DNA from 2 places in the Nocardia sp. NBC_00565 genome. Region 2 is predicted to be linked to the other one. Evidence: riboswitches for the same ligand, from Rfam matches in the RefSeq annotation. Region 2 holds a riboswitch; the other holds the start of a gene.

Region 1 (15,647 bases), 1.7 Mb from region 2:
TTCGCCCGCACCCAGCCGCCGTGAGGCACCCGACCGTAACCTCGCGCTCGAACTGGTCCGGGTCACCGAGGCCGGTGCGATGGCCGCGGGCCGCTGGGTCGGCCGCGGCGACAAGGAAGGCGGCGACGGCGCAGCCGTCGACGCCATACGGCAGCTGGTCAGCTCTGTTTCCATGCGCGGCATCGTGGTCATCGGTGAGGGCGAGAAGGATGAAGCGCCCATGCTCTACAACGGTGAACTGGTCGGCGACGGCACCGGTCCCGAGGTCGACTTCGCGGTCGATCCGGTCGACGGCACCACACTGATGTCGAAGGGTTCGCCCGGCGCCATCGCGGTGCTCGCGGTCGCCGATCGCGGCGCGATGTTCGATCCGTCCGCCGTGTTCTACATGGACAAGATCGCGGTCGGCCCGGAGGCCGCCGACGTGATCGATATCTCCGTACCGATCGGCGAGAACATCCGCCGAGTCGCCAAGGCCAAGGGTCTGTCGAAGTCCGATATCACCGTCTGCATCCTGGACCGCCCTCGGCACGCCGAGCTCATCCAGCAGGTGCGCGAGGCGGGTTCACGGATCCGGCTGATCGGTGACGGTGACGTAGCCGGTGCTATCGCGGCCGCGCGTCCCGACTCCGGCACCGACATCCTGGTCGGCATCGGCGGCACCCCCGAGGGCATCATCGCCGCCGCCGCGATGCGCTGTATGGGCGGCGAACTGCAGGCCAAGCTGGCGCCCAAGGACGACGAGGAGCGACAGAAGGCGATCGACGCGGGCCACGACCTGGATCGAGTGCTCAGCACCACGGACCTGGTCTCCGGCGACAACGTCTTCTTCTGCGCCACCGGCGTCACCGACGGCGACCTACTACGCGGCGTCCGCTACTACGGCGGCGGCGCCTCCACCCAGTCGATCGTGATGCGCTCCAAGTCGGGCACCGTCCGCATGATCGACGCCTACCACCGCCTCACCAAGCTGCGCGAATACTCCTCGGTCGACTTCATCGGCGACGAACACGCAGTCCCCCCACTCCCCTGATCCCAGCGGCAACCAAGATCCGACAAGACGCGCAGGCCCCCTGCGCGTCTTTTCTTTTGCCCGACACCGCCCTCCGTGCGCCCCACCTGGTGTGCGCCAACGGTTCCGGGCACACCGGGTTCGGGGCAGCGAATGTGGTGGGCCGAGGGTGGCGCGGCTCCGCGATGGTGCCGTGGCCGCTCGGTATTCCGGGGCCCTGTGTGCGAATCGCCTCAGGCGTGGCAGCCCCATGGGAGTCACCTCGGGCATAGGGTCGAAATCATGACGACCGAGGAGACGCAGTACCGCATCGAACACGACACCATGGGGGAAGTCCGTGTACCCGTGCACGCGTTGTGGCGGGCGCAGACCCAGCGGGCCGTGGAGAACTTTCCGATCAGCGGGCGCGGGCTGGAGCGGGCGCAGATTCGCGCGCTCGGCCTGCTGAAGGCCGCGTGTGCGAAGGTGAATCGGGATCTCGGACTGCTCGATCCGGCGAAGGCGGACGCGATCATCGCCGCCGCCAATGAGATCGCCGATGGCCTGCACGACGACCAGTTCCCGATCGATGTCTTCCAGACCGGCTCCGGCACCAGCTCGAATATGAACGCCAACGAGGTGATCGCCTCGATCGCCAAGGCGAACGGCCTGACCGTGCACCCGAACGACGACGTGAATATGTCGCAGTCGTCCAACGACACCTTCCCCACGGCAACCCATCTCGCCGCCACCGAGGGCGCGATCAAGGATCTGATCCCGGCGCTGGACCATCTGCGCCTGGCACTGCTGGATAAGTCGAGCGAGTGGCGCACCGTGGTGAAGTCCGGGCGCACCCACCTGATGGACGCCGTACCGGTGACCCTCGGCCAGGAGTTCGGCGGCTATACCCGCCAGGTCGCGGCGGGTATCGAACGCATCATGGCGACGCTCCCCCGGCTCGGCGAGCTGCCGATCGGCGGCACCGCGGTCGGCACGGGGCTCAACGCGCCCGACGGATTCGGCACGAAAGTCGTTGCCGAACTGGTCGAGTCGACCGGTATCGATGCACTGTCCGAGGCCACAGATCACTTCGAGGCGCAGGCCGCGCGCGACGGTCTGGTGGAGGCCTCCGGCGCGCTGCGCACAATCGCGGTGAGCCTCACCAAGATTGCCAACGACATTCGCTGGATGGGGTCGGGTCCGCTGACCGGACTCGGCGAACTCCAGTTGCCCGATCTGCAGCCCGGTAGTTCGATCATGCCCGGCAAAGTGAATCCGGTGCTGCCCGAGGCGGTCACCCAGGTTGCCGCGCAGGTGATCGGCAATGATGCGACTGTCGCCTTCTCCGGTGCGAGCGGGGCATTCGAGTTGAACGTCTACATCCCGGTGATGGCACGGAATCTGCTCGAGTCGATTCGCCTGCTGGCCAATGTCTCCCGGCTGTTCGCCGATAAGTGCATTCGAGGGTTGGTCGCGAACGAAGACCATTTGCGAACCCTGGCCGAATCCTCGCCGTCCATTGTGACTCCGCTGAACTCAGCTATCGGATATGAAGAGGCCGCCGCAGTCACCAAAGAGGCTTTGAAGCAGCGCAAGACAATTCGCCAGACGGTCATCGATCGCGGCCTTATCGACGAAAAGTTGACCGAGGCAGAACTCGACCGCCGACTCGACGTGCTGTCGATGGCGAAAGTACGAGACGAAAAGTAGCGAACAAGAGTCGAGCGTCACGTTGGGCCTCGCATACTGGCCCAACGTGACGCACGAGACCGTTTCGCGCGGTTATTTCAACCGCATCAGGCGTGCGACGAGGTCCGCAGCCGCGCAAGCTCCGCGCGGGCCTTCTCACCCACTTCGCCGATATCGGTTCGAGTGAAGAACTCCCACCGTTCCAGCAGCGGAGTGAAGACCAACTCGCCCTCCTTGGCGCCGTCGTAGATGCCCGCCTCGGCCAGCACCTCGTCACTGCTGCGCCCATCAGGCAGCGCAACCGTTGGCACGTGGAAGCTCGCCACGCTGTCGGCGATGGCGCGCATCGTCTGATCCGGCGCGATGCCGAACGCCGCGGTGATCAGCTCCGCGAAGAAGATCGACTGCAGCTCATCGTCGACCGCGATGCGCTCGGCGATGGCGGTGACCATCTTGTTCTCCCCGAGCGCGGCGGTGTTGCGATGCCGGATCGCGGCGGCCGCCTCCTCGAACGCACAGGTGGCCAGCAGGTCGAGCAGGTGCAGTGCGGGCCGCCGGAAGCCCTTGGTCATATGTTCCATGCGCAGCCGCTCCAACTGCACCGGATCGACCGATCGGGTGACCATGAGGTAGTTGCGAATCATGATCTCGTGCCGGTTCTCCTCGGCCGTCCACCGGCCGACCCAGCGCCACCACGATCCCGTGCGCAGGTACTTGCCGATCTCGCGGTGATACGAGGGCAGGTTGTCCGCGATGAGCACACTGACCGTCAGCGCCAGCTTGGCGGTTTCACTCAGCTCGGATTGCTCCGGCTCCCAATCGACTCCGCCGAGGAAGCCGAAATTACGGCCGTCGTCCCACGGCACGTAATCGTGCGGCTGCCAGCCGTCGGCCGCGGCGATATGGCGCCCGAGGTTCAGTTCCACCTCGTCCGCGAGGGCCGCGAGCAGTTCGCGGTCGGTCAAGAGAGTTTGCACTAGCACAACCTAGCGGCCGGGCCCGCGATGCGGGGATCTACGGATAGGAACGGTATCGGCGTCCGAGCGTACAAGCGCTGGCCCTTTCGAGCGAGCCGCCCGCATTCACCAGCGGTGAGCGCGCCCGGACGCCGTGCCACGGGTCAGGACTTCGGCGTGACGGTCGTATTGCCGTCCACCCAGGTGATGGTGCCGCTGGCGAAATCGCTCTGCTTGCCGCCAGGGATGTCCTTCTCGTCACCGGTCGGGTAGCCGAGCTGGCCACCGGGGCCGCCGTTGTCTTCCCACGCCTTGCGGATTTCGCCCCAGACGATGTGCGCGCCGGTGTCCCTGCTCCAGACGATCGCGCCGCCGGTGAAGTCCTGCCACCTGCCATCGCTCGGGCCGTCCTCCTGCTCCTTCAGCGGAGCGCCGAGCGGACCGGTCGGACCGCCGGACTGTACGTACTTGTCGAAGATCGTGCCGGTGACGGCGATTTCGCCGCCCTGGGTGGCGATCTTCGTTTCTCCCGCCGCGCCGGACATATGCTCCTCGCCGTGGCCGACGGCCGCCGAGGTGGTCGTCATGGACGCGGCGGAATTCGTGTCCTTGTCGTCGTCCTTGCTGCAGCCCGCGGCCAGCAGCAGTGCCGCGGCCGCGATGACCGCGCTGAATCCAGCCGTTCGTCGAGCGAAGTGGTGCATTTCCATCCTCTCGAAAGTGGCTACCGATGCCAGCGCGGACGCGGTGACATCGCGGGTAGCCTAGGCCGATGCCCGGCAACGGCCCGGCGAATCCGCATAAGACTCGCCGGGCCGGTGCTGAACAGGTATCACGCGGATATTACCCGCTCGATTGTGAGGTGAAACACACGCTGGACGGTTGCTCTACTCGAGTGCCCGGCTACGCGCTCGGGCCGTACTCCTCCAACATCTCGGTCACCAGCGCCGCGATCGGCGACCGTTCGCTACGGGTCAGCGTGATGTGCGCGAAAAGCGGGTGTCCCTTGAGCTTTTCGATCACTGCGGCGACACCGTCGTGGCGGCCGACCCGCAAGTTGTCGCGCTGGGCCACATCGTGAGTGAGTACCACCCGCGATCCGGTGCCGAGTCGGCTCAACACCGTCAACAGCACATTGCGTTCCAGCGACTGCGCCTCGTCCACGATTACGAACGAATCGTGCAGCGAGCGACCGCGAATGTGGGTGAGCGGCAAGACCTCCAACATATCGCGGGCGAGCACCTCCTCCATCACCTCGCGACTGGCCAGCCCGTCGAGGGTATCGAAGACCGCCTGCGCCCAGGGGCCCATCTTCTCGCTCTCCGAACCGGGTAGATAGCCGAGATCCTGACCACCGACCGCGTACAGCGGACGGAACACCACCACCTTGCGTTGCGTGCGGCGCTCCAGCACCGCTTCCAAACCCGCCGTCAGCGCCAGCGCGGACTTACCGGTACCGGCCCGGCCGCCGAGCGAGACGATGCCGATGCTCTCGTCCAGCAGCAGATCCAGGGCGATGCGCTGTTCGGCCGAGCGGCCGTGCAGCCCGAACGCCTCGCGCTCACGAACCAGCTGCACCCGCTTGTCCGGGGTGACCCGCCCGAGCGCACTGGAGCTGGCGCCGAGCAACCGGATCCCGGTGTGGCACGGCAGTTCCCGCGCCTCGTCCAGATCGATCACGCTCTCGGTGTAGAGCTGATCGATCTGGCCTTTGGAGACATCGATCTCCGCCATTCCGGCCCAGCCGGAGGTCACCACGTCCTGGGCGTGGTATTCGTCGGCGTGCAAACCCACCGCACTCGCCTTGACGCGCAAGGGAATGTCCTTGGACACGAGCACCACCTCGCGGCCCTCGGCCGCCAGGTTGAGCGCACAGGCCAGGATGCGGGAGTCATTGGTGTCGGTGCGGAATCCGACCGGAAGTACCGCGGGGTCGGTGTGGTTGAGTTCCACCTGCAACGTTCCGCCCTCGGTGCCGATGGGCACCTGCTGATCCAGCCTGCCGTGCTGCAGGCGAAGATCATCGAGGTTGCGCAGCGCTTCGCGTGCGAACCAGCCCAGTTCATGGTGGTGGCGTTTGCCTTCGAGTTCGCTGATCACGACCAGCGGTAATACGACATCGTTTTCGCCGAACCTGGTGAAAGCCCAGGGATCGGACAATAGAACCGAGGTGTCGATAACGAAGGATTTCGCACCGGAATTCTGGGAATGCGAGGGGCGGGCCCCCTTCGCGGCGGCTTCGCCTTTCGCGGAGCTGGAGTGCGCCGAGGGAGCGGGAACGGAGCGTGCAGCAGTCACGGTGGGCTCCTTTGTGTTCGCGCGGCACCCGCACGAACGATCTCGCTGGACCGGTCCGTCCTGATGGAATCCGACTTGCGTCAGATGCCACGAGGGCCGGGTGCCGGCCCTCTCGTACTGAGTAGCTCAGTCACGGTTCAGGACCTCCCGTACGAGCCACACCGACGCGGCCCGCACCACCGACGCTACCGCCGACTGCCCGGTCTCCGCTCGGGCACAGGTAGGCGTGTCCGTGAATTTGTCGTTAACCCCTGCTTCGGACAACGGATGGATCCGCGCCGCGCAACGGATAGAGTCGCTGACATGGCCAGTATCGAGGAGTTGGAGCAACTGTCGTCCAAGGAGTTGCACGAGCGCGCGGTGAAGCAGGCCGTGCGCCACGGGGATCTGAAGTTTCTGTGGCGGCTGGCCGAACGGATCCCGGTGGCGGAGGTTCAGGCCGGGGATCTGGGCGAGAGCGAAGCCGATATCAAGAACGTGGTGCTGCTGATCGACGACTACATCCACGCCGGCGACGGCAGGCTCGCCGAAGCGCTGCGCCCCTTCTACATCGAGTATCTGACCAAGCGCGGCTGACGGATTCACCGAGGCCGGTCGCCTGGCGACTCCGGGGTGCTACCCACTCGACCAGCGCCGATGCGCCTCAGTTGCCGGGCAGTACCGCGCGGACCAGTCCGACGACCGTGCCGCGCAGGAAGTTCTCCCAGCTGAAGTGGTCGTCCCACAGGATGATTCGGCCGTCGCGCAGTTCGAAGGTGCCGCAGACCCAGAAGCTGATCCGCAACGGGCCGACGCGCAGGATGTCGGTGCGGTCGGTCAGCACGATGTCGCCGTCGGCCGCGATGTGATGCATCTCGGCCGCGAAACCGATGCTGTCCCGATTCATGCCGCGCAGAATCTTGCGGGTCAGACCGCCGCCGACCGTGGGCAGCGAGGTGTTCTTCCAGACGACCTCGGGGTGCAGGAGGTCGATGGCCTCCTCCACGGCACCGAGTTCCAGCGCGGCGAAGAACTCCCGCACCGTGGTGATCGCTTCCTGTTTCAGCTCGAGTTCCTCGGTCATGCTCCGAGCGTAGGCCGTCGCCGTAGCGCTCGACAGTGCCCACCGAACCTCACCGCGATTCGCCGCGGCGCTGATCGATGAGCACGGCCAGGCCGTCGAGCACACGAGCGATACCGAAGTTCAACGCGTCGTCGGGTCCTCCGGCGAACGGCGGTTCGGATGTCGCGGACGCCTCCTCGGCGAAGGCCGCGACGACCTCGGGATAGCGGTCGCCCGCCGCAGTCATCATCTCGGCGAACTGTGCGTTGAACTGCACGGACGTATCGCCTCCTGCGGAGCTGACCTGCTGGGCCAGGCTGCGAACGTGCCCGTTGAGCAGCACGATGGTGTCCAGCCGCTCGGATCCGTTCAGTCCGGTGTCCTTGAGCGCCACCAGCGCGGCCTCCGTCCACCCCATCTCATTGGGCCCGATGGGGCGCAGTCCGGTGGTGAGTTCGATCGCCCAGGGATGGGCGGTGTAGCGCTCGAAAATCGTCTGGGCCCAGCGGCGCAGCGTGCCGCGCCACTGTTCTTCGGACGAATCCGGCGGCGCGGCATCCATATCCGGCGGCGCCCCCATGGCCGTGTCGAACATCAGCGCCGTGAGCTGTTCCTTGCCGGGCACATAGCGGTACAGCGACATCTTGGTGAAGCCGAGGCGTTCGGCCAGGCGCTGCATGGACAGATTCGCCAGGCCTTCGGCGTCGGCGAGGGCAATGGCCGCGCCGACGATCCCCTCCAGTGAGAGCGCGGGCTTGGGCCCGCGCTTGGGCCGCTGCTGGGTGCCCCAGAGCAGCTCGACGGTGGTCGGTGACGGCATCTCCACATCCTTCCGGAAAGCGCGTTGACAAGTAACTGTGTCTACCATACTCTAATTCGTGTCCAGCAGATACAGATTCCATCGGACGCAGATACTGACATCAGGAGACATCATGCGTAACAAGTCCGTTCTCATCTCCGGCGCGAGCATCGCGGGCCCCGCCCTCGCCTACTGGCTGAATCGCTACGGGTTCGATGTCACCGTGGTCGAGCGCGCCTCGTCGCTGCGGCCCGGCGGCCAGGCCGTCGACTTCACCGGCGAAACGCACCGCAAGGTGCTGGCGGGCATGGGCATCCTGGACGACATCTACGCGCATCGGACCGGCACGACCGATATCGCGATCGTCGACGGCACAGGTGCGCGGCAGGCGATGATCTCCGGCGATTTCACCGGCGGCGACGTGGAGATCCTGCGCGGCGATCTGGCTCGGATCATGTACGAAAAGACCTGCCGGGACTGCGAATACATCTTCGGCGACTCGATCAGCGCACTGACCGAAACCGATGACGGCGTGTGGGTCGAATTCGAGAAGGGCGCGCCACGCGGCTTCGATCTGGTCTTCGGCGCCGACGGAATCCATTCGCGGGTCCGGCGTTTGGCGTTCGGACCGGAACAGGACTTCGTCAAGCACCTCGGCCACTACTACTGCGTCGCGGGTGCTAGTCCGTGGGCGACGAAGTCCGCGGGCACTCCCGAGCGGATGACGGCCTACGGCTACAACGAGCCGGGCAAATGCGTCATCACCGGCGGCTCGAAGGCACAGCAGCTCTACATCTTCGCCTCGCCCGAACTCGATTACGCCCGCGACGATGCCCAGGCGCAGCGGCGCATCGTCAAGGAGACCTTCGCCGACGTCGGCTGGGAGGCGTCGCGCATGCTCGCCGAAATGGACGATTTCGACGACTTCTTCCTGGACTCGATCAGCATGGTGCGCAAGATGAAGAGCTACAGCCGTGGCCGGATCGCGCTGGTCGGCGACTCGGGCTACGGAAACACCCTGGGCGGCTTCGGCACCGGGCTCGCGGTGCAGGGCGCCTACATCATCGCCGGTGAACTCACGCTCGCCGATGGTGACTACCCGGCGGCCTTCGCCCGCTACGACGAGCGCATGCGCGCCCTCACCAAACTCGCGGACTACAGCAACGCCGGGCGCTTCTTCGCGCCGAAGACCGCGCTCGGCATCAAGTTCCGCAACTGGTTCCTGCACTCGTGGATGTTCGACATGACGGTGAAAATGACCGAGAACGTCAAGACCATCGAACTGCCGGACTACCCGGCGCTGGTCGCGGCGGCCGATGCGAACTGACACCGGCTCCACCCCGGCTATCCGCGGACGGATGGTCTGGCGCGGCGAGATCGGCTGTGTTTCGATGGAACCGGGGTGGGGTCGGGTGCGTCTATAAGGTCAGACGGCACTGACGGAAGGGGCTGGGTCGGCCATGACAGCACAGACGGACGGCCGCGTGATCACCGATCCCGAGAACGCGCAGAACTTTTCACACGCGGAGATCAAACAGGCGGCCGACCAGATGAATCCGGACGGACTGGACGGTGCGTTCGATGCCTGGTCGGCCATCGCGGCGGCGGTGACCAAGGCGGGGCAGCAGTTCGAAACCGCGATTCAGCAGGCGGTGGACCAACATTGGGAAGGCGCCGCGGCGGACCAGGCGGTGCGCGGCATCCGGGATTACGCCACGCGGGTGGGTGAGCTGGGCGAGTCACTGGATCAGCAGTCGACGCCGCTATCGGCGGCCGCGAGTGCCGCGGGGCGGTTCAAGGTGGCGGTGCCGCCGGTGGTGGAGACGTCGAGCAATCCACGCGGGCCGGAGCTGCGGAATACGCAGGAGGAGCAGGCTCGCGATGATATGAGCACGCTGTATATCCAGCCGTATGGGAGTACGGCGCCGGCGATTCCGACGTTGCCGCCGCCGGTCGATCCGATTTCTGTGCCGTCGGGGGTCGGGACTTCGCCGAGCGATACCGCGGTCGGGACCGGGCCGAGTAAGAGCGAGGACTCGGGCAAGGCGACCGAACCGGGTAAGAGCGAAGAGTCGAGTAAGACCGAGGACGCGGGGAAGGCACCGGACGCTGGGCAGACGGACGAGACCGGTAAGAGCGAAGCTGTTGCTCCACAGTCCGTTTCGCCGACGCAGAACAGCTCGTCGACTACACCGGCCTCGTCTACGCACAGCTCGACGACGTCGACCGTTCCCTCGACCGGCTCGCCGCCGACCTCGGTCACCACTGTCACACCGGCTGGGATCACGCCGGGGACATCGAGCCGTCCCGGAACCTCCCCGAGTCTCGGCGGGACGCCTGGTGGTGGCGGGTCGACACCAGGTAATGGAGGGACGACACCCAGCCCTGGGAAGTCGGTGCAGGGCACCACGCCGGGGGCGGCCACTTCGACGCAACCCGCGAGCGGCACACCGAGTCGGGTGGGCGCGGCGGGTGCCTCGGGATACTCCGGGATGCTTCCGCCAGGGGCACGTGCGCGGCGCGGGGCGGACGGCGAGCACAAATCGGCGACCTACCTGCGCACCGAGGAACATGGCGAGGAGCTCATCGGCGAGGTGGACAAGACCGTACCGCCTGTTCTCGGGGCCCAATGATGGCGCAGTGGGCCTTGTCCGCCGAGCAATTCGCGGCGGCCTGGTTCGGCACCGGTCTGGACCGCATGCCCTTTCCGTTTCGCTTCACCAGCCGCTTTCCCGGACTCCACGAATACCACGCCTATCAGCAGAAATTCCGCTCCGAACTGGCCCGCGAGGACCATGCGCCGCTGCAGCGTGCCCTACAGGTGCTCGCCCGACCCGAATGGCGCATCGAACTATTCGGCATCGACAACACGCGCGGTGCGGTCGAGATGCGTGCCATCGCCTGCGCCACCCGCAGTGGACCCGGCGTCATCGCGTTGCAATCGGCCGCACCCGACGGCGGCAAAGTGCGCCTGCGCCGCGTCCGCATAGACCAACTCGCCACCGAACTGGTCCGTCTGCTCCCGGACCCGCCGCCGGGCATCGCCGCCGAAAAGAGCTATCTACTCGACGATCTCAACGACGACCGCCCCGACCCCTTCGGCAACGCCCCCTCCCGCGCCATCCAGGACCGCTACCGCCGCTTCTGGCGCCAACCCTGCGATACCAGCGGCACCGCAACCGTCCTGGTCGGCCCCCGCAACGCCGAACCACTGCGCACCGGAAAGCTGCGCTGGATAGACACCAAGGACGGCCGCTACTGCGAGGTCCCCGCCAACCGAGCGCTGATGATCCGCCCCGCCACCACCGCCGATATCACCCGATATCTGGATGACTCCATCGTCCGCGCGAAAGCCCGCATCGACCAGTAGGTTTGCGCGCGGAGCTGACGATCTCAACGCATCCCGCCGGCCGACCGCACGAGCACACGAAATCGCCTGGGATTCCAGCCGGATGGCGTTGGATTCCCAGGCGATTTCCGAGATCTGATGAGATCAGCCGAGCAGACGCCAGTCCTCGAGGCCCTCGTAGAGCGGGAGGTCTTGGGCAAGCTTGCTGACCCGGGCACGCAGCGCGTCGATGTCGGAGCCGCCGGCCAGGGCGGTGGCGATGATGTCGGCGACCTCGGTGAACTCGGCATCGCCGAAGCCACGGGTGGCCAGTGCGGCGGTGCCGATGCGCAAACCGGAGGTGACCATCGGCGGACGCGGGTCGAACGGAACGGCGTTGCGGTTCACTGTGATTCCGGTCTCGTGCAGCAGATCCTCGCCCTGCTGGCCGTCGAGTTCGGAGTTGCGCAGATCGACCAGCACCAGGTGCACATCGGTGCCGCCGGTGAGGACGCTGATGCCCTTGTCCTTGACGTCGGCGCCGCCGAGACGCTCGGCCAGGATCTTCGCACCGGAGAGGGTGCGCTCCTGCCGCTCGCGGAATTCGGCGCCCGCCGCGATCTTGAACGCGACAGCCTTGGCGGCGATCACATGCATCAGCGGGCCGCCCTGCTGCCCCGGGAACACCGAACTGTTGAGCTTCTTCGCGAACTCCTGCTTGGCCAGGATCAGACCTGAGCGCGGACCACCGAGGGTCTTGTGCACGGTCGAGGACACCACGTCGGCGTAGGGCACCGGTGAGGGATGCAGACCGGCCGCGACCAGACCGGCGAAGTGCGCCATATCGACCCACAGCTTCGCGCCCACCTCGTCGGCGATCTCGCGGAACGCGGCGAAGTCCTGATGCCGCGGGTAGGCCGACCAACCGGCGACGATCACCTTCGGACGCGCGGCGAGCGCGGTCTCGCGCAGCTCGTCCATATCGATGCGGTGGTCTTCCTTGCTGACCCCGTAGGAGTGCACCTCGTAGAGCTTGCCGGAGAAGTTCAGCCGCATACCGTGGGTGAGGTGACCGCCGTGCGCGAGGTCGAGGCCGAGCAGTTTGTCGCCCGGCTCCATCAGCGCCATGAGCACCGCGGCGTTGGCCTGTGCGCCGGAATGCGGCTGCACATTGGCGAATTCGGCGCCGAAGAGTTCCTTGGCACGATCACGGGCGAGGGTCTCGACGACGTCGACGTGCTCGCAGCCACCGTAGTAGCGACGCCCCGGGTAGCCCTCGGCGTACTTGTTGGTGAGCACGCTGCCCTGAGCCTGCAGCACCGCGCGCGGCACGAAGTTCTCCGAGGCGATCATCTCGAGGGTGTCGCGTTCGCGGGCGAGTTCGCCTGCCATCGCGGCAGCGACCTCCGGATCGAGCTCACCGAGGGATTGGGTATTGACAGAGGCGGTCGTCTGCGTCACCCGATCGAGTCTATTGGCCGTCGGCGCAGCGCCGATCAGGGGGTTCTGTGTCTCGGTATGCATCGCAACCTCCGTGGCCCCGGGGGTGCGCACCCCAAGGCCCTAGGCCCGGCACCCAGGCGCGCGGTGCGGGGCGAGGGTGCTTCCCGGTGGTTGCTTCCACCTCGAGTGCGCCAGTCGCGGTCCTGTCATCTTATCCAGAGCGCAGCAGCGGAACGAGATTCGCCACCACATCCTCGAGCGGCTGCGTGGATTTCATGGCCCGCGCCTGCACGATCGCGCCTTCCAGCGCACTGATCGTGAAGCCCGCCAGCGAGCGCGCGCGTTCGGGGGCGATCCCGTCGGCCGCCAAGGCCGCCGCAAGCCGGTCGGTCCAGTCGGTGAAGACGGCGCCCGCGGCCGCCTGCACCCGCGGTTCGGATTCGGCGAGGGCGGCGCCGACGACCGGACAACCCGCGGTGAACGAGGTCTTTTCCAGCGCGTGCCGCCACCAGCCGACGAGTTCGGCGATCCACTGCTCGGCCGGTCCGGAACCGGTGATCCGGTCGATCACCCCGGCCAGGCGTGCGCCCGCCGTCGTGGTCGCGGTCTCGACCAGCTCACTCTTGCCGGACGGAAAGTGCTGGTAGAGCGAATTGCGGGAGGCGTGACTGCGCTCGAGCAGGGCGGCGAGCCCGGCGGCATGCACACCCTGTTCACGTATCAGCTCGATGGCGCTCTCGATCAGCCGGTCGCGCGGACCCACGGTCATCGACGGCCTCCCTGCCCGATAGTTGCGTGAACCGATCGGTCCATGCTCCAATCATGACAGATGTGGACCGATCGGTTCACCGAAAGGACGGAACTCATGAGTTCGCCAACCTCGGCCGAGCCGGTCGACCTTGCGCAACTGTCCGGACTCGAACTGCTGCGCACCGCGATGACTACGAAATCGCGCCCGCCGTTCATCGGCGATCTGCTCGGTATGGAGGTCGATCTGCTCGAACACGGCAACGTTGTCTTCGGGCTGGCGACCCGCCCCGATTTCGCCAATCCGCTCGGCACCACGCACGGCGGCATCTGCGCGACGCTGCTCGATTCGGTGATGGGCTGCGCGGTGCACACCACCCTCGACGCCGGTGTCGGCTACACCACGCTGGAACTGAAGATCAACTACATCCGGGCGGTGCCGACCGACGGTCGTCGCCTCACCGCGACCGGCACCACCATCCATGTCGGGCGCACCACCGCCACCGCCGAGGGCCGCGTCGTCGACGACCAGGGACGACTGGTCGCGCACGCCACCACCACCTGCGTCATCTTCCGCTGACGAAGTTCATCAGCAAAGCGCTGGAATCCGACCCGATCTCGGTGCGGATCGCCAGCGTGTGAGTGATCCAGCGGCGGGTCACATGGTGCGGACCGCGCCGGGGGTGAGGGGTTCGTCGAGGAGGCGACGGAAGCGGTCGGCGCGATCATCGGCGTCCACCGCGCGGTCCAGCCAGCCGCCGAGCAGGCGGTAGCCCTCGACGTAGGTGCTGATGTAAGCGCGCCACAGCGGCGAGGAGAGGAACCGCAACGACTGACGTGCGCGTTCCTGCGTGGTCAGACCCCAGCGCTGCAGGAATCCGGCCACCTCGTCCGCGTCGCGATGCTGATCGTGCAACAGCAGCGCGGCATCCTGCCTGACCCCGAGCAGTTTTGCGGAGGCGTTCGAAAGCTGTTCGGCGCGTTCACCTTCGAAGCGCAACCCGAGATCGGCGTAGATCTCCTGCGCCCACTTGCCCCAGCCGGGTCCGACGATCGAGCGCAGCGCCAGATCCGCCAGCCCCTCCGCCATCAGGCACTGCGGCGTATTCACCAGGAACAGCGTCTGCTCGGCCTGCCCGGCCGCGACCAGCCCGGCCTCCTTGCGGCAGTGCTCGGTGTGATGCCCCGGGTAGGACTCGTGCGCGATGAGGGTGGGCAGCTGCGCCATATGTTGTTTGAGGTCGGAGTTGATCGCCACCCGGGAGTGGTAGTTGCCCAGGTAGTAGTTGAAGCCGGACCACGGCTTGTCCCCCACCACCTCATAGGTGACGTGCTCGTGGTCGGGCAGTGGATAATGCTCGCGCACCAGTTCGCGCAGCGCACTCGAGAATGCCTCGACGCAGACGCTCAATCGCTCCGGCGGAACCTCATCGGCCTTGCGGAACGCGGTCACCCGCTCGTCGAGCGGTCCGTCGCCGGTGAGCACCTCGTCCATCTGCCGGTGCGCCTCGCGGTAGTCCTCGACATCGCCGGGCGCGATCTCGACATCGAAGTACGCGCGCACCTCGTCGACGAATCCGATGTCGTCCCCGGCGAACTTGCGCCCGGAGCATTCCAGCGCGCGCAGATGCGCGTCGAGGAATTCCGACCGCCGCGGCGCCAACCCGGCTGCTGGCAGTTCCGCGCGCAACGACGCCGCCCGGCGCGCCAACTCGCGCGGCTGCGGGACCGGTGCGTTGTCCACCTCGCGACGCAGCGCCGGATCGCCGGTATAGGCGTCGACGAAACCTTCCTCGAGCCGGTCGAATGCCAAGCCGAGTCGCAGATACTCGGTCACGAGGGGATGCGCTTCCATGCCCGCCGACATTAGCCGGTAGCGGCCTCGGCATCGACTGGTTACCAACCGGTAGCAGCACCCCCGTGTTCCCACCGATGGTGACGCAGAGCAGAATCCGGCTATGCGAGAGCTAGACCGAATCTCACACAGTCGGCGCGTGACGTATGCGTGTTTGCCTGAGCGGAGTGTCGGGTAAGTGGCACGAATGGGTGAGCCGAGTCCCTATGTGGAATTCGACCGGAAACAGTGGCGCACGCTGCGTAAGTCGACTCCGCTGGTGCTCACCGAGGAAGAACTCATCGGTCTTCGCGGCCTCGGCGAACAGATCGATCTGGAAGAGGTCGCCGAGGTCTACCTCCCGCTCGCTCGGCTCATTCACCTGCAGGTCGCCGCACGTCAACGGCTGTTCGCCGCGACCGCGACCTTTCTCGGGGAGAAGCATCCCGATCAGCAGGTGCCATTCGTGATCGGTGTCGCAGGCAGTGTCGCGGTCGGAAAATCGACGACCGCGCGCGTA
Region 2 (15,647 bases):
CTACATGGTGCCCTCGGTGTACGCGGTCGTCGACGAGCTGCCTCGAACCCGCATCGGCAAGATCGATCGCAACCGCATGCCGACCCCGACTGGCCCACCTGCCGTAACCGAGGAAGCCGAGCACACCGACCCGGCACAGCACCTGTTGCTCGAGCTGTGGCGGACGCTGCTGGGACGCCGGGACATCACCATCGACGACGACTTCTTCGCCGTCGGAGGTGATTCGCTGCTGGCGATCCGAGCCGTGACCCTGGCTCGTTCGCATGGACTGAACTTGTCGGTCCCGACCGTCCTTCGCGCGCGCACCATCCGCGCTATCAGCGAGAACCTTGTTCTCGAGCCGATCGCGGCGGACCGACCGCGACGAGCCGGTGGCGCCGCGCTGGCGCTGTCGGGGATCCAAGGATGGTTCTTCGCCCAAGGCTTCGCCGACCCGGACCAGTTCCAGCAGGTCCGGCTGTTCGAGATCGACCCCAGCACCAGTGACCTCGACCTGGTGGCGGCAATCGAGTCGACCGTTGCCCGCCACGACGCATTCCGCACGGTGTTCACCGAGATCGGTGAACAGTGGCGGGCCCAACTGCTCGATGTCGCGCCCGCCCCTGCCGTTGAGGTCGTGGCCCTCTCCGCCTTCGGTGGCGCCGAGGTATCGGTGCGCGCCCATTTGGCTTCGATGAGCGCACAGCTGTCGATCCGTGCCGGTCGACTGTGGCGGATCGCGCTGTGCAACGAGGCGTGGTCCGGCCGACGGTGGCTGTGCCTGGTGCTGCACCACCTCATCGTCGACGCCGTCTCCTGGGACATCCTGGTCCGCGATATCGAATCCAGCCACCATCGGCAAAGCGGCGGCGCTGCGGCCGCAGACCATCTCGTGGCCGCCGCTGGTGTGCCGGAGCGAATCTCATTGCGGCCCAGCGGCACCGAACTCGACTATTGGAAGGAGCTGGCGAACAGGTCTGCGCCGATCATCGCCGCCGACAGCGTCGATCGGTCTCCGTACGGCGCTCTGCGCTGCATCGAGCGCACATTGTCCCCGTTGGCTCGGCGGTTGATGGTACGTGAGCTGCCGCTGATGCGCGGGCCGGGCGGGCGAGCAGTGCTGCTGGCCGCGCTCGCCCGGGGGCTGAAGCGCACATCCGGGGAACCGCTCTATGTGCTGCTGGAAGGGCACGGCCGCGATCATCTGCCCGGCGCCGAAGAGATCGTCGGCTGGCTGACCGCCCTGTACCCGGTGTTCCTGCCGATCGGCGACCACGCCGAACTCCTCGACGACGCCCAGGACGTCGAACGCCACCTGGCCGATGTTCCCGCCCACGGCGCCAATTACGGCATCGCCCGCTACCTCGAGCCGACCTCGGCACTCGGCACGCTGGTGGCCGGGATCGCCGAGCCCGCGGTCACCTTCAACTACCTCGGTCAGCGCTCATCGTCGTTGCCCACGGACGTCCTCACCCCGGTGGCTGTGGAGACCGGGTTCGGGATCGGGCCGGCCAATGTGCTTCCGACGCCGCTGGATATCACCGTGATCGACACCGGCCAGACGATCGTGGTGCGATGCGCCCTCGACCCGGCTCGAGCCGACGCCTCGTTCGCCGAGGCAGTGTTGGACGCGATGATCGATGCGATCGAGCAGACGGCGGCGACGGTGCCCCTCGGCGGCGGCCCGGATCGGCCGAACCATTTCCTCATGCACCCAGTCGACGGCACCATCAGCTGGGCGCATCCGTTGGCATCCCGGCCCGGCGCACCGTGGCGGTGGATCGGGCTGCCCCAATCCGAGCCACACCCAAACACCACTGTGGCCGAACTGGCCGAGGAGTACTGCACGCGGATCCGCCGCATCCAGCCCTACGGGCCGTACACGATCACCGGATGGTCCTTCGGCGCCGCCGTGGCATTCGAGATGGCGCGACAGTTCGAGGACAGCGACGACCGGGTCACCCTGACACTGATCGACCCGCCGAGCACCCAGGACGGGGCCGACGATGCGGCCTCGCTCACCGGTCAGCTCCACCGGTTGTTGCCCTGGAGCACCTCGGACGAAGTGGCATCCGCCGTCGCGGACATGGCGGAACTAGCTGAGCCCGAACGGGTTTCCGCACTGGTGCAGCGGCTTGCGGGAGCCGACCTCGGTATCGAGGATCGGTCGCTGCTCGAACGGCAGATCGATGTTCTGCTGGCCAACCGTGCGGCACTGGCGGCCTGGCGCCCAGTCGGCCAGGTCGAGGCGGTGACCGTGGTCATGTCCCAGGACACGGACGCGGCAGGGTTGGTCGATGTCGGGTTGTGGCGACAGCACACCCGCACCGAGGTGCGTCTGGAAGTCGTTCCCGGCGACCACTTCTCGATGATGTCCGGCGACGGCCTCACCGCACTGAGTGATCTCCTCGATGGACGGAGCGAGTGAGGATGTACAGCGGATGTGGCATCGCGGGAACCCTCGTCCACACCGTCGCGGCCGGGCCGGTCCCGGGTCGGGCCGATGTGGAGAGGATGACCGCTGCGTTGGCTCACCGCGGCCCCGACGCCGGTGGCTTCTGGTGTGACGATGCGGTTATGTTCGGGCACCGGAGGCTCAGCATCGTGGGACTCGGCGACGCCGGCACCCAGCCGATGACCCGAGCGCACCTGACCATCACCTACAACGGCGAGCTGTACAACTTCCGGGCCCTGCGCCGGGAGCTGGGCGCGGAGTTTGTGTTCGAGTCCGAAACCGACACCGAGGTGGTGCTACGCGCCTGGCAGAGGTGGGGGCCCGCAGCACTACAGCGATTCCGCGGCATGTTCGCGTTCGCCATCTGGGACCAGCGGGCTCGCTGCCTGACGCTCGTGCGCGACCGGCTCGGCATCAAACCGCTGTACTTCCACCACGGCCCCTCCTGGTTCTCGTTCGCCTCGGAGGCCGAGGCACTGCTGCAATGTACTGGCGTTCCCCGGCGGCCCGACCTCGACACCATCCGCCACCGCCTGCTGTGCTCATCAACGCTCGAGGTCGATCCTTGGCGCACCGCACTCGACGGAGTGCGCTCGGTCCCGCCAGCGACCTACCTGGCAGTCACCGCCGACGGAAACACCAGCAGCACCACGTACTGGTCGCTGCCCGAGACGAACTCGCAGGCGCAGGGATCCACCGCTGAACTGACGGAGCTGCTGGCTGACAGCGTGCAGACGATGCTCGCTGCCGACGTGCCCGTCGCGACCTTCCTCAGCGGCGGCTTGGATTCCTCGGCGATCACCGCGCTCGCCGCCCGCCACGGCCCCCTCACTGCGGTGACCATCGCCTACGCTGCGCAAGATCCGGCCTCCGGTGTGCCGTCGACGGTGAACGAGGACACGCGATACAGCAGGACCCTGATCGAGCACCTCAGCGCTGATGTCGACCACCGGATCCACGTGCGGCCCAACACGATCATCCTCGACGACATCGACACAGTCTGCGACCTCGCGGCCGTCAACGACGATGTCCGCCACGTCAGCATCCTGGCGAACTACCGCACCGTCCACGACCTGGGCCTGCGGGTCGTGCTCAACGGCCAAGGCGCGGACGAGACCATGGCCGGCTACGTCGGCCGGGCGAACTTCATCGCCAACATCCTCGACATCAGATCCCCCGACGAAGCCCTTATCCGCCGACTACCCGCCTCCCGCCAAGCCCCCGGCCTGTCCAGCGACGTACTGCGCCACCGCCGCACCGCTGACGCCGCGGTGCTGGAGGTCCTGCACCGCGAACCAGGAACAGCCCTCGAGCGCGCACACCGTCTACTGGTGGGCACCCAAGTGGCCAGAATCGTCCAGTTCGAGGACTTCCTCGCCATGCGCATGACCATCGAGGCCCGCTTCCCATTTCTGGATCACCCGATCGTCGAATGGTGCTTCGCCGCACCATTCCAGCGCCACATCCACCCGCAATCCCGGCAAGGCAAAATGCTGCTACGTGCGAGCATGCACCGGATCATTCCGGACACCGTGCTGTCGCGGCCGAAAGCTGTCTTCCCTTACCCGGCGAAGGGCGAGTTGCACCGCAGTCTGGTGGCACTGGCTCGGCGGCACGAACAATCTCTTCGCGCCGACCCGCTCGTCACCGCCCTCTTCACCATGCCGCCAAGTGATCTCGCGACGTGGCCAGTGGACTTGCTCTGGCTCGTCTTGGCGATGTGGCGATGTGGCGATGGAATGAGCGACTCAATTCCGTGGCGCATCGACAGTTCCGGTCGACATGAACCCTAGACTCATCGTGAGATTTCACCGGCACACAGGTATCTCCCTCCGCTCCAGCGACTTTCGGATTCACCTTCGGTCAGCTAGGTCAGGGGCCGTTGTTACACTCCCACCACCGTTCCGCCCAAATACCGTGCTGAGGAGCTGGTCACCCGCATGAATACCCGCGTCGAGGTAGCACTGTCCGACCTGCCGATCGGCTTGACATTCGATGATGTGCTGCTCGTTCCAGCCGATTCCGATGTGATCCCGAGCGGGGTCAACACCACGACCCGGGTTTCACGCAATGTTGTGCTGAGTGTGCCGATCGTGTCTGCGGCGATGGACACCGTCACCGAAGCCCGCATGGCGATAGCGATGGCCCGCCACGGTGGTCTCGGTGTCCTGCACCGCAACCTGCCCGTCGAGGCACAGGCCGGACAGGTTGAGATCGTGAAACGCTCCGAGGCGGGAATGGTCATCGATCCCGTCACATGCACACCGGATGCAACCCTGCAGCACGTCGATGACCTGTGCGCGAGGTTCCGGATCTCAGGTGTGCCCGTGGTCGACGACACCGGACTCCTCGTCGGAATCATCACCAACCGCGATATGCGGTTCGAACGCGACATGTCGAGGCCCGTCGCTGAAGTCATGACCAAAACCCCGCTGATCACCGCCCCTGTCGGAGTGACCCCCGACGACGCGCTGGCCATCATGCGCGCCAACAAGGTCGAGAAACTGCCGATCGTCGACGCAGAGGGAAAACTGGCCGGGCTGCGGACGGTCAAGGACTTCGTCAAGTCGGACAACTACCCACTGGCGGTGCGTGATGATCAGGGCCGTCTATTGGTCGGCGCCGCGATCGGTGTGGGCGAGGATGGCTACAACCGGGCCATGGCATTGGCTGACGCATCGATCGACGTGATCATGGTCGACACCGCGCACGGGCATCACCGCGATGTCCTCGACATGGTTACCCGAATCAAGAAAGACCTTGGTGACAGGGTCGATGTCGTCGGCGGGAACGTCGCCACACGTGCGGGAGCCCAAGCGCTGGTCGACGCGGGCGCTGACGGTGTCAAGGTAGGTGTTGGACCGGGCTCGATCTGCACCACACGCGTGGTGGCCGGTGTCGGAGTTCCACAGATCACCGCCATCGCCGAGGCATACGCCGCATGCGGCCCAGCAGGAGTCCCCGTCATCGCCGACGGCGGCATCCAATACTCCGGCGACATCGCGAAAGCGATTGCCGCAGGAGCCAGTTCGGTCATGCTGGGAAGCCTGCTCGCAGGCACAGCCGAATCGACCGGCGACATTGTGCTGGTCGGCAACAAGCAGTACAAGGTCTATCGCGGAATGGGCTCTCTGGCGGCAATGCGCGGACGCGGCGAGGGAGGCAAGTCCTACTCGAAAGACCGCTACTTCCAGGACGACGTACTCGCAGAGGAACGACTCGTCCCCCAGGGAATCGAGGGACGCACCCCATTCCGCGGGCCCCTGCCGGATGTTTTGCACCAACTGGTCGGCGGCCTGCGCGCCGGTATGGGATTCGCTGGCACACGCACAATCCCGGAACTGCAGCAGGCCCAACTGATGCGGATTACTGCAGCGGGCATGCGCGAAAGCCACCCGCATGACGTCTCCATCACCGCAGATGCCCCCAACTATTCATCGCGGCCGTAGCCTTTTTCCGAATCGTGTGGTTGAGACGAGCTCGACCGAGCCCTCGCTTGGAGGTCGCCGGTGCTGGTTTCCACGCCGCGGCCGCGCCGGTGACCGCGGCCTTCCGGTAGAACTGGGCGCGAGCGGTGGTGGTGTACGTCGGAAGATATGGGCCGCCGCCTCGCCGGTGCGCCAGCTGCAATCACGGCTCGCCACCACCTCGACGGCGTTCTCGCCCAGTGGCGCTGGTCGATCTCCTGCGGTTAGGTCCCTGGCCTGGTCTGCGCCGAAACCGTCGAAGGTGGCTCGCCGTTGGCGGGTGAATCCCGACGGTCGGCGGTGCGCCCGTGGTGGTGGGTGTTGCGGGTTTGTCGTGGAATGTGTTTTCGGACATCGTCCTCGACCTCCGTCGAAGTGGACCGCAACAGCAACGCGCGTCGTGTGCGGCTGTTTTCTGATGTCCCCGGCGATATGTGGGAGCCTTCACCGCGACCGGCACCTAGGGTCAGCGAGAAGACCCTTGTCTGGTCGGCGGGTTGGGGGAGGATGACCAGCGCGGCCTGCTTTCCGGCGGCAGCGCACGCCTTTCAGCGACAAACGCAGCGAGGATTGCCCGCCGCATCATCGCAGCTCCCGTATGCGATCCAGGACTGACGCCGCGTCATGCGGGCACCTGCGTTGTGTGGACCTGGTGTCCAGCACAGGTGAGACGTTGCCGAAGTTAGGGGATGACCGCCTCGATGGGGAGAGTCCATCGGGCGTCGGTCCGGCCGTTCGCACTGTCACCGTGCGACGGCACGGGAATCGGGTAGTCGCCGGTCAAGCACGCTGTGCACAATCCGGTTGTGTCTTCGGGGCTGATGGCGGTGAGCATCGCATCGATGTCCAAGTACGCCAAGGAGTCCGCGCCGAGGAAGGTTCTGATCTGCTCCACGCTCATTTGCGCTGCAACCAGTTTCGACTGGTCGGTGGTGTCCATGCCATACCAGCACGGCCATTTGTACGGCGGTGAGAGGACCCGCAGGTGGATCTCGGCGACACCGGAATTGCGCAGCATGCGCATCGTTTCCAGCAGCGTGGTGGCCCGGATGATCGAGTCCTCGACTACGACGAGGCGCTTGCCTTCGATGTTCTCTCGAATCGGGTTCAGCTTGATCTTGACCGCGTTGCGGCGAAGCTGCTGGGTTGGTGCGATGAACGTCCGGCCGATGTATCTGTTCTTGACGAAACCGTCGACGTAAGGGATGCCCGACTCGTGCGCGTATCCCTGGGCGCCGGGCACGCTGGATTCCGGGATCGGAACCACGGCGTCGGCATCGACGGGAGCCTGACGTGCCAGGGCTTCGCCCATGCGCTGCCGGACTCGATGAACATTCTGGCCCCGCAGATTCCCATCCGGCCGAGCAAAATAGACATACTCGAACGAACAGAACTTCGGCACAATCGCCTCGGCAGGGAAGGGCCACAACGACTTCACACCGGCGCCGTCGATGACAACCATCTCGCCGGGCTGAATCTCACGAACGACAGCGGCGTCGATAACATCGAGCGCCGGCGTCTCCGACGCGAGTGCCCAGCCCCCATCATTGAGGCGGCCGAGGAACAGCGGGCGAAACCCATGCGGGTCACGCACACCGATGATCGCGTCTTGGCTGAGGAGCACGAAGGAATAGGCTCCGCTGAGCCGGGGGAGCGTGCGGACAAACGCCTCGACGAGTTCGTCCTGATCACCGCTGCCACCATGCAATTCCCGCGCCAGCAGCTCGGCCGCGAGATCGCTGTCGCTGCCGATTCCATCGGCGGGGACACCGAGTTCCGCGGCGAGTGGCTCGGTATTGACGAGGTTGCCGTTATGGGCCAGCGCGAACTGGTGTTCGCCGACTTGCCGGTACACCGGCTGAGAGTTCTGCCAGTCGCCGGAACCTGTTGTGCTGTAACGGGTGTGGCCGATCGCCAATTCCCCCCGCAGGGTCTGCAAACGATAGTCGTTGAAAATGGTTGAGACCAGGCCGGTGTCCTTGTCGACCCAAATCTTGTCGCCCTCGCTAACCGCGATGCCAGCGGCTTCCTGCCCCCGATGCTGCAGGGCGAAAAGGCCGAGGTAGACCATGTGAGAGACGGGGCTGCCGGGGGCATAGAGTCCGAAAACGCCGCAAGATTCCTTGGGTGCACTGTCGTCCACCGCCAAAGCGTACCCAACCGGCGGCCATCCCTCCTCGGCCGCAGTGCATGCGGGTTCCCACCGTATGCGGCGGTCATTTCGTGCGGGCATGCAAGTGCATGTCGTGCCATCCATCCAGGTGCAGCCCGGCGCTTGCTTTCGTGCCCTCCAGCAGAAAACCGGTCTTGTCAGCGACACGGCAGGAGGGGTGATTGTGTACCGAGTGGGTCAGCTCGAGTCGGTGAAATCCGACACCGTCGAAGGCCCAGGCGGTCAGCGCCTCAACGGCGCGAGGGGCAACGGCCAAGCCGCGGGCCGCGGGCATGGTCCAGTACGCCATCTCCGCCTGCCCGGCGGGCAAGTCCATGTGCTTGAGCGAAGCCCGTCCGACGATGCGACCGTCGCTGTCTGCGACTGCCCAGTGAGCCCGGATGGCGTTGCACCATGCACGATTCCACGCCTCGATCCAGCTGCTCGCCTCATCGGTTGATGCCGCGGCACGGACATGCCATCGCTGGATCATCGGGTCCTGGAATGCCTCGAACACTACTGCTGAGTCATCATGCGACCACGGCCGCAAAACCAAACCGCTGGGAGCCGAAATCTTAGGTTGTGCGGTCTGCGTGAAATGCTGGGCGCTGACGACATCGGGTGTCAGTTCAGGCATACAGGGATTCTGTGTTGCCGACACGATTTTCCCACGTAGGCCCCGGTCGACACGGAGAGTCGAAACCGCGGAGAAAATGGGTTCTACGAGCAACGCCACCCTGATCGAGGTGACCCGCGCGACCAACAACCGGTATTTCACCAGCGCCGAGCATTCAGTGAACTCGCTAAAGTATTCGGCAGCTACGGCTCCAGCTGGCCGACGGCGACGGAATCTGCCAGTACCGGGCCAACCAGAGTCGACTTGTTGAGGCTGGCCTCGACCCCCGCCGAGTAGTTTCGACCGGGTGATGATCGTGGACTACGACGCGTACTGGCCAGCTCGTGCAGAGCGATTGCTACAGATCGTCCGCTCAGCTCTTCTGAAGTTGGATAACTCCGATATGTTCATTTATGAGCACATCGGTTCGACCGCCGTGCCCGGCTTGGCCGCCAAACCGATCCTGGACCTGCAGGTCAGTATGCCCACACTGCCGCCGCTGGAGGCGATCGCCGATCTGCTGGCGCAAACAGGTTTCGAACCTGCGCCCGGAGCGCGAGCGGACTCGCCAGGCGTGTACCGCGACATCCCGCGCCCAGACCACAGCGCCCGCGCCGAGCTGCACGAAAAGCGACTGTTCCGTTCACCCGAGCAGGCGGCCATCCTGCACATTCGTCGAGTAGATTCCCCGTTCGCCGAGTTCGTCGTTCTCGTTCGCGATTGGCTACGTGCGCATCCGGATGAGGCGCGCCGCTACGCCGCACACAAGCGGGCACTCGCCGCTCACCATGCAGCAGATCCCGACTACGACGACTACACCCGCGTTATCTGGGGTCGTCAACCCGTGGTCCTGGTAGCCGCGTTATGGCGGTGTGAGGTATGTGAGTTTGGTTCCCCCAACGGCGTCTCAGCAGCTCGACCGACCATCAGCAGACCCGCCGACGCTGGTTCCCGCGTCTGCTGTACGGCAGGACTGGCGGGCTCGCATATTCAACTGTCGCGAATTCTCGAACCTCGCCCGGCGGACCCGCGGGCGCTTCGGAAATGGTGTGCAGCGCGCCCACGTCACGGTGGTGACCAGCCTTACGTGTTTCCTGGCGGGCTGCTGTCCACGAGTGCGATGTAGGCGTGGGCGCGCGGCCAGGGGTCGTGGAGGAATTCGGCGCGGGTGCGGTGCCAGTGCCTGGCACAGAGCTCATCGAGCCCCATCCGGATGGCGCGAGATTGATAGTTCGCCGCGGGTTCAACCGTGCGGGAGACCGCGAGCAGTTCACGTTCGAGGGTCCAGCCGCAGTGGTCGAAGGCCCAGGTCCCGTTGCTGACATAGACGTGTCCGGGATCGGCGGTATCGGCCGGCCACAGGCCTTTCGCGGTGAACCGGTGTGAGTGGGTTTCGAGGAAAGCGTAGGCCAGGATGTGGCAGGCACCGGCCGCGAAGAACCATTGGTCATCACGATGCCAGGCAAGATCCTGGTCCGCCCGTTCGAGCGGGGTGCGGCGGAACACCGCGCACGGAATGTACACACCACCAGCGTATTTCGTCCTGAGACGCCGGACAGGTGAGATTGCGCCGCCTGTCTCCATGAGTCGCATCCGGTGCGAGAATTTCACATCGGATGCGACTGCGGGGAAGAACCGTCGGCAGCGGACCGAACCCGTCCGCCCGGTGGATCCGGGCGGTCTACGATCTTTCCAGCGACAGCGCCTCTGAATCCCACTGGTGGAGGGCGTTTTCAGCGCGGTGTGCAAGCATGCTATCGCCAGTTCGCGTCCTATGCGATTGGCGGCACTTGCAGTAATCGCGCGAAAAGCAACGAAGTTGCCTGGACCAGCAGTGATTGCGGGTTGCCGGTTCGGGCTGCGGGGCATCGTGATTGGTGCTCGGCTTGGCTGCCGATGAGGTTGGTCGGGGTGCTGGGGGTCGGGTTTCGCCGTTCCTACACGTTCGGCCACGGTGGTGGCGGTAGTTGCGCTCCTTGTGCAAGCGGTTGCCCGAGGAATGGTTGTCCCGGGCCTGCTGGTGTGTCTGTGCTGGCGCCTGAGCTTTCCCCGTGCGCCGAGGTTTGAGCAGCACGTGGCCCCCGTACGAGGGTGGGGAGCTTTCCGAGCGCGATAGCCATCAGTTTCAGGAAACCGCGTTCGCTCAATCGGTCATCCTGTCGCAGCTGAAAGGCACCGATCACGGTCAATAGAAGAACACCCCCGACCACCACGACAGGGATCGACCATACCGGCGTGACCCGCGCGAGCACCATCAACACACACAAGACAACGACTGCGACGACCAGGTAGAACGAACCCGCCACCCACGGTGACCGGCGTGCGCCGTATCGCTGCGCCGCGCGTAGCGCGCTCGCATAGTGGCGGGCGTGATCGTCAGCCGTTCCGCCGCTCCACCCGTACATGCTGAACGAACGCAGTCGACCGTTCTTGTCGTATTCGGCGCTGGTACCCATCCCCTGCCCTCCCTGTCGTGGACGTAATTCGATTGTAGGCCCGAACCCGAAGCATTGATCGTCGTTCCTCTGCGGCCCCGGCGAGGCCGGATTGTGTGTCAAGGAAACGTTCGTTATATCGACACCGGCCTGTCACGGCGGGAAGCGCCAGGACGACACCGCCGAAGCGGTGTCCAACAACGTGGTTGAAAACGGTTGGTGTGCAACAAGTCCTGTCGGGGCATCGCCCGGACACTCGCAGTCAAGTGCCTCTACGCTGAGGGCGTGGCGTCTTCCCGCCTCGATCTCGAAATGCCTTCACTCGGTGAGTCTCTCCCGCTGGGTGCCCTTGAGCAGTTCGTCAAGAACGCGTACGGTCTCGGCGCGACCGCGACTACGCCGGTCACCGCAGTTGCTGTTGAGAACACCGACGACATCCTCGACTGTCTGCGGGTGCAGGTCGATTACGTCGCGCCTGAACACGTTTAGACAGACGCCATAGCTAGCGCCGTCGCGGTGCGGTCGTGGCGGTCCAGGTGATCGAGTAGTAGTCCGACTACGGCGTGGTCCACGGTGGACCCCAACCAGACGCGATTCCGATTCCAACGAGGGCAGTGGCTCATTCACAGACGCTGCGGGATCGGCTCACGCCGCGATGTGGCGCGTGAGGAGAAAGGTCACGCTTAGCAACCGTTTCGACGGACCGATCGTTTTGTTCTGTTGATTCGGTGGAATGCCGAGCACCGTTGCGCCGCTGGTGGTTTCATGTGCGGTTGTGCGTGGTGAGGGCGCTGTCGAGTACGGCCGGTTCCCGGCGTTGTCGAGGGTGAGCCGGAGAGGTTCTTCCACCCGGATGACGAGGGCCGCAAGCCGATCGCCGACCGGCGTCGCGATCGGGCTTGTCGTTGTCGTCGGGTTCGGCGTTGCTGTCCTCATGCAGGGCCGTTCTTGCCTTTGCCCTTCCCGCCGCCCTTCTTGCCGTCCCACTTCTTCTTGCCGTTGCCGCCCTTCTTGCCGTTGCCGCCCTTGCCGCCGTCCGTGCTGGCGCCGTCCTTCTCGTCCTGGACCAGCACTATGCCGCCACCCGGAACGTGGCTGGCCCCTGGTGGTGTCGCCGCGGCGACACCGGCAGCGGCGCCGAGCGCGGCAAGGGTGAACAGTCCGGCCAGCGCAGCGGCCGCGGTTCGGTGAATCATGGGTACCCCTTCTCGAGTGGAATGTGGCGTGTACTGATCAACAGAGAAACCCTATGCGAAGAAGGCGCCCTGACCAGGGACGTTGCTGACACATGTTCCTCGCGCCCCGTGGTCGCCGCCGCCCGTCAGTGGCCCAACCGTGGAAGACACCACTACCGCCGCAAACCCGAGAATCTGCGCCGCTACTTCAAGGCAAGAATACTGGTAAGGGCCCGTATACAAGTGTTCTGTATTCGGCACACCTTCGGCATGGATCTGTCGGCTCGTCCGGTTCCGGAGGACTGGTGTCATCAGTGGTGGAACAGTCGGAGTCCGGTTCGGGCCAGCGTGATTCGATGCTCGCGGCAGGCAGCCGCGACTTCGTCGGACCTGATGGATCCGCCCGGCTCGGCGATGTACTCGACGCCGTGGCGGTGGGCGTGGTCGACATTGTCGCGGAACGGCAGCGCGCCGTCGGAGGCGAAGGCGACACCGGTGAGGTGTGTGCTCCAGTCGGCGCGCTGGTCGGCTGTCAGTTCCTCGGCGGGTCCCTCCAGTACCTCGGCGACGCGGCTGGTCTCGTCCGGGGTGAGGTCGCCCTCGATGAAGCGGATCTGCCAGTTGATCCTGTCCTGGCGGCGGATGCCGGGACCGAAGGCGAGCGCGCGAACGACCGGGTGGCGGCGCAACCACCAGGTATCGACCTTGGCGCCGGCCAGCCGTGTGCAGTCCACCCGGGATTGCTGACCCGCGCCGATCCCCAGTGCCATTCCGTCACGGACGTAGCACACCGAATTCGATTGGGTATAGCGCAGAATCGCCAGCCCCAGCAGCAGGTCCGACACCGCGGCGGCGGGCAAAGTACCACTCACCGTTTGGTCGAACAGGGCGGCGGAGAGCCGTGCATTGTCGCGTGCTTCGATCAGTCGCAGGCCGAAGACCTGCCTCTCTTCCAGTGCAGGCGGTGTGAAGGTCGCGTCGGCCTCCATGACCAGAAAACGCCCGTTCTTCTTCCTGCTGAGTCGCTCCACGGTGCCCGGCTCGTAGCCGGGGGCGATGATGCCGTCGCACACCACACCGGTCAGCAAGTCGGCCAGCTCTCGGTCGACCGGGTGTGAAACGGCCGCGAAGTCGCCATAGGAGGACTTCGGGTCGGCGTCCCGAGCACGCAGATAGGCGCTGGTCACAGGTCCGACCTGGTCACCGGCTATGCCGTAGAGCTCGGCGGTGACCTCGTCGACAGATCCGGCCACGGCCGCCCCTGCGGGTGAGACGTGTTTGAAAGAGGCGGCCGCCGGGCTGTCGAGTGTCTGGCTGGCCTCGCGCACGAGCTGCCATGCGTTGAGCGCGTCCAGCATGTTGATGAAGGACGGCTCTCCGTGCAGCACCCGTACCGGCCATTCGCCGGGCGTCACCGGCGAGGTGTGTGCCATATCCTGGTGCGGGTTGGTTCCATAGCGCAGTTCCACGTGCTGGTCTCCTCAGCGGATATCGCTGACGGAAACGCCCAGGCGGTCGACGTTCGCATCCGGTCAAGGCCGCTTCCCGGTGGTTGTCCACCCTCGCCAGTCGCGGCCAGCGCCCACTCTAGCGGGGCAAGTCGCAGGCATACTGGTAGGCACCCGTATTCACGTGGTCGGAATCCTCCGAGGAAGTGATCAGCGGGTGTGATCGCCGGGTGCGTAGGTGTTCCAACTCGCCTCCGGCGACCGTCCAGATCCGGTTCATGTGGTGGGCGGAAAAGCCGAGGGCATCGGCGATCACTGGTGCGGGGGCTTGGAGAACGAGCTGGCGCAGCGTCGCTGCCCTGGTGGCTTGAGAGGGAAGGTCCAGATCGGCGCGCAGATGTCCCAGCAGGGTGCTGAAGTGCAGGGGCTGCCCGGCCAGGCGGCCGGGGAACAGCCACTGACTGTCGGCGTTGACGGTGCTCAGGTTCTGCCGGTTTTCGACCAGCATCCCGGCGAGCGGTTCGGGAACCGGTGACGGCGGCGTGCCGGGGGTGACTGGCAGGGGCCAGTATTCGAGTGTTTTGTATTCCTGCCTCGATGACCGTGATCAGCGGCTGTGATCGCCGGGTGCGTAGCTCTTCCAGTTTCCCCCGGCGGCTGTCCAGATCCGGTTCATGTGGTGTGCGGAGAAGCCGAGGGCGTCGGCGATCACGGGGGCGGGTGCTTGCAGGACAAGCTGGCGCAGGGTCGCAGCCCGGGTTGCTCCGGTCGGCAGGCCGAGATCGTCACGGAGGTGGCTGAGCAGGGTGCTGTGGTGCAGGGGTTGTCCTGCCAGCCGTCCGGGGAACAGCCAGTAGCTGCCCGCGTTGACGGTGTTCATGTTCTGGCGGCTGCCAACAAGTTTGAGCAGCAGCCCGCCGAGGGGGTCAGGAACGGGCGAGGGTGGTGTGCCGAGCCGGATGAGAACCTGATCGCCGTCGGGGATGACGTCCTCGACGGTGAGGCGGACGAGCCGGGTGGCGGGTTGGCCGTAGAGCAGCATGAGCGCGGCAGCGACTCGTGAACGGATCGGTGGCCGCTCGTCGGTGAGCACCCGACGCAGCAGCGCGAGCCTCCGCGACTGGGTGATGGGTTGACCGGCGCTGGTGCCGAGGGCTGGCAGGGTCAGCTTCGGCATGTGGCCAGCGTTCATCGCCCAGATCAGGAAGGGGCGCAACGCCTTTTTGCAGTGGTCCAGGACGTCAGCGTGCCAGAGATCGAGGTCGGCTTGGGTGCATCCACCGAGTCCGCGACCATGCTGGTCGAGCCAGGACAGGAACCGTTCGGCCTGGTCCAGCGGGGTGCTGATGTAGTGCCGCCCGGCATCGGAGACCGGTCCTCGACGTGCCCGCCGCCGTAGTCGCGGGAGCTGAAACCATTGTGCAAATTGCCGCAGCAGCCGGTAGTGCGGGTTGTCGGTGAGCGCGGCGAGCTTGCCGTGCAGCAAGGCTTCCGCATGCAGCAATTGCTTGTCGACGACGGGGAGGATTTCGCAGGTCATCAGCAGATCCCGCAGATAGGCAACCGCTTGAGGGTTCGGTAGGTCGCGCAGTGTGTCGTGGCTGATCGGCGCGCGACCGGTGGCGAGATCGGTGAGCAGGCGGCGAACCGTTGGGGTGCGCAGCCACTTCAGTCCGGTCAGCGGCGATGGCATCCCGACGAGCGCATCGACCAGCGGCAGAAGTGGCGGGTGAACCCTGCCGGTGCCGTCGTCGAGTAGTGGGTGCAGCCGCGCGGACAGGGTGCACCGGGTGCAGAGCCTGCGACCGTGTAGTTCGCCTTCGAAACCGCAACGGGCGCAGAAGAAGTCGCGTGTGATGGCGGCGCAGTCCCGGCAGATCGGTGCGTGGTCGTCGCGCCGTCCGGGCAGCAGGCGCTCGA

Evidence for each region. A riboswitch is a leader RNA that binds a small molecule or an ion and turns the genes downstream of it on or off. The one in region 2 is predicted to bind ZMP and ZTP.
Region 1: linked by a shared signal. The riboswitch ahead of glyA (serine hydroxymethyltransferase) and the one ahead of OG874_RS21455 (phosphoribosylaminoimidazolecarboxamide formyltransferase) in region 2 are both predicted to bind ZMP and ZTP.

What each region holds. Positions count from the first base shown of each region.
Region 1 is NZ_CP107785.1:6,170,347-6,185,993, forward strand. Features, by position in the region: gene glpX (class II fructose-bisphosphatase) at 1-1,033, shown strand, start outside; gene OG874_RS28600 (class II fumarate hydratase) at 1,295-2,701, shown strand; gene OG874_RS28605 (acyl-ACP desaturase) at 2,788-3,657, opposite strand; gene OG874_RS28610 (LGFP repeat-containing protein) at 3,801-4,340, opposite strand; gene OG874_RS28615 (PhoH family protein) at 4,540-5,934, opposite strand; gene OG874_RS28620 (hypothetical protein) at 6,238-6,510, shown strand; gene OG874_RS28625 (limonene-1,2-epoxide hydrolase family protein) at 6,578-6,997, opposite strand; gene OG874_RS28630 (TetR/AcrR family transcriptional regulator) at 7,047-7,796, opposite strand; gene OG874_RS28635 (FAD-dependent monooxygenase) at 7,909-9,102, shown strand; gene OG874_RS28640 (PPE domain-containing protein) at 9,236-10,408, shown strand; gene OG874_RS28645 (ESX secretion-associated protein EspG) at 10,405-11,145, shown strand; gene glyA (serine hydroxymethyltransferase) at 11,269-12,564, opposite strand; ZMP/ZTP riboswitch at 12,671-12,755, opposite strand; gene OG874_RS28655 (TetR/AcrR family transcriptional regulator) at 12,758-13,315, opposite strand; gene OG874_RS28660 (PaaI family thioesterase) at 13,412-13,873, shown strand; gene OG874_RS28665 (DUF885 domain-containing protein) at 13,952-15,148, opposite strand; gene coaA (type I pantothenate kinase) at 15,327-15,647, shown strand, end outside.
Region 2 is NZ_CP107785.1:4,463,979-4,479,625, reverse strand. Features, by position in the region: gene OG874_RS21500 (amino acid adenylation domain-containing protein) at 1-2,407, shown strand, start outside; gene asnB (asparagine synthase (glutamine-hydrolyzing)) at 2,410-4,227, shown strand; gene guaB (IMP dehydrogenase) at 4,375-5,883, shown strand; gene purF (amidophosphoribosyltransferase) at 6,584-8,044, opposite strand; gene OG874_RS21480 (GNAT family N-acetyltransferase) at 8,118-8,831, opposite strand; gene OG874_RS21475 (GrpB family protein) at 8,980-9,795, shown strand; gene OG874_RS21470 (hypothetical protein) at 9,753-10,193, opposite strand; gene OG874_RS21465 (hypothetical protein) at 11,390-11,593, shown strand; gene OG874_RS21460 (hypothetical protein) at 12,037-12,300, opposite strand; gene OG874_RS21455 (phosphoribosylaminoimidazolecarboxamide formyltransferase) at 12,591-13,748, opposite strand; ZMP/ZTP riboswitch at 13,778-13,862, opposite strand; gene OG874_RS21450 (hypothetical protein) at 13,867-14,235, opposite strand; gene OG874_RS21445 (hypothetical protein) at 14,335-15,647, opposite strand, start outside.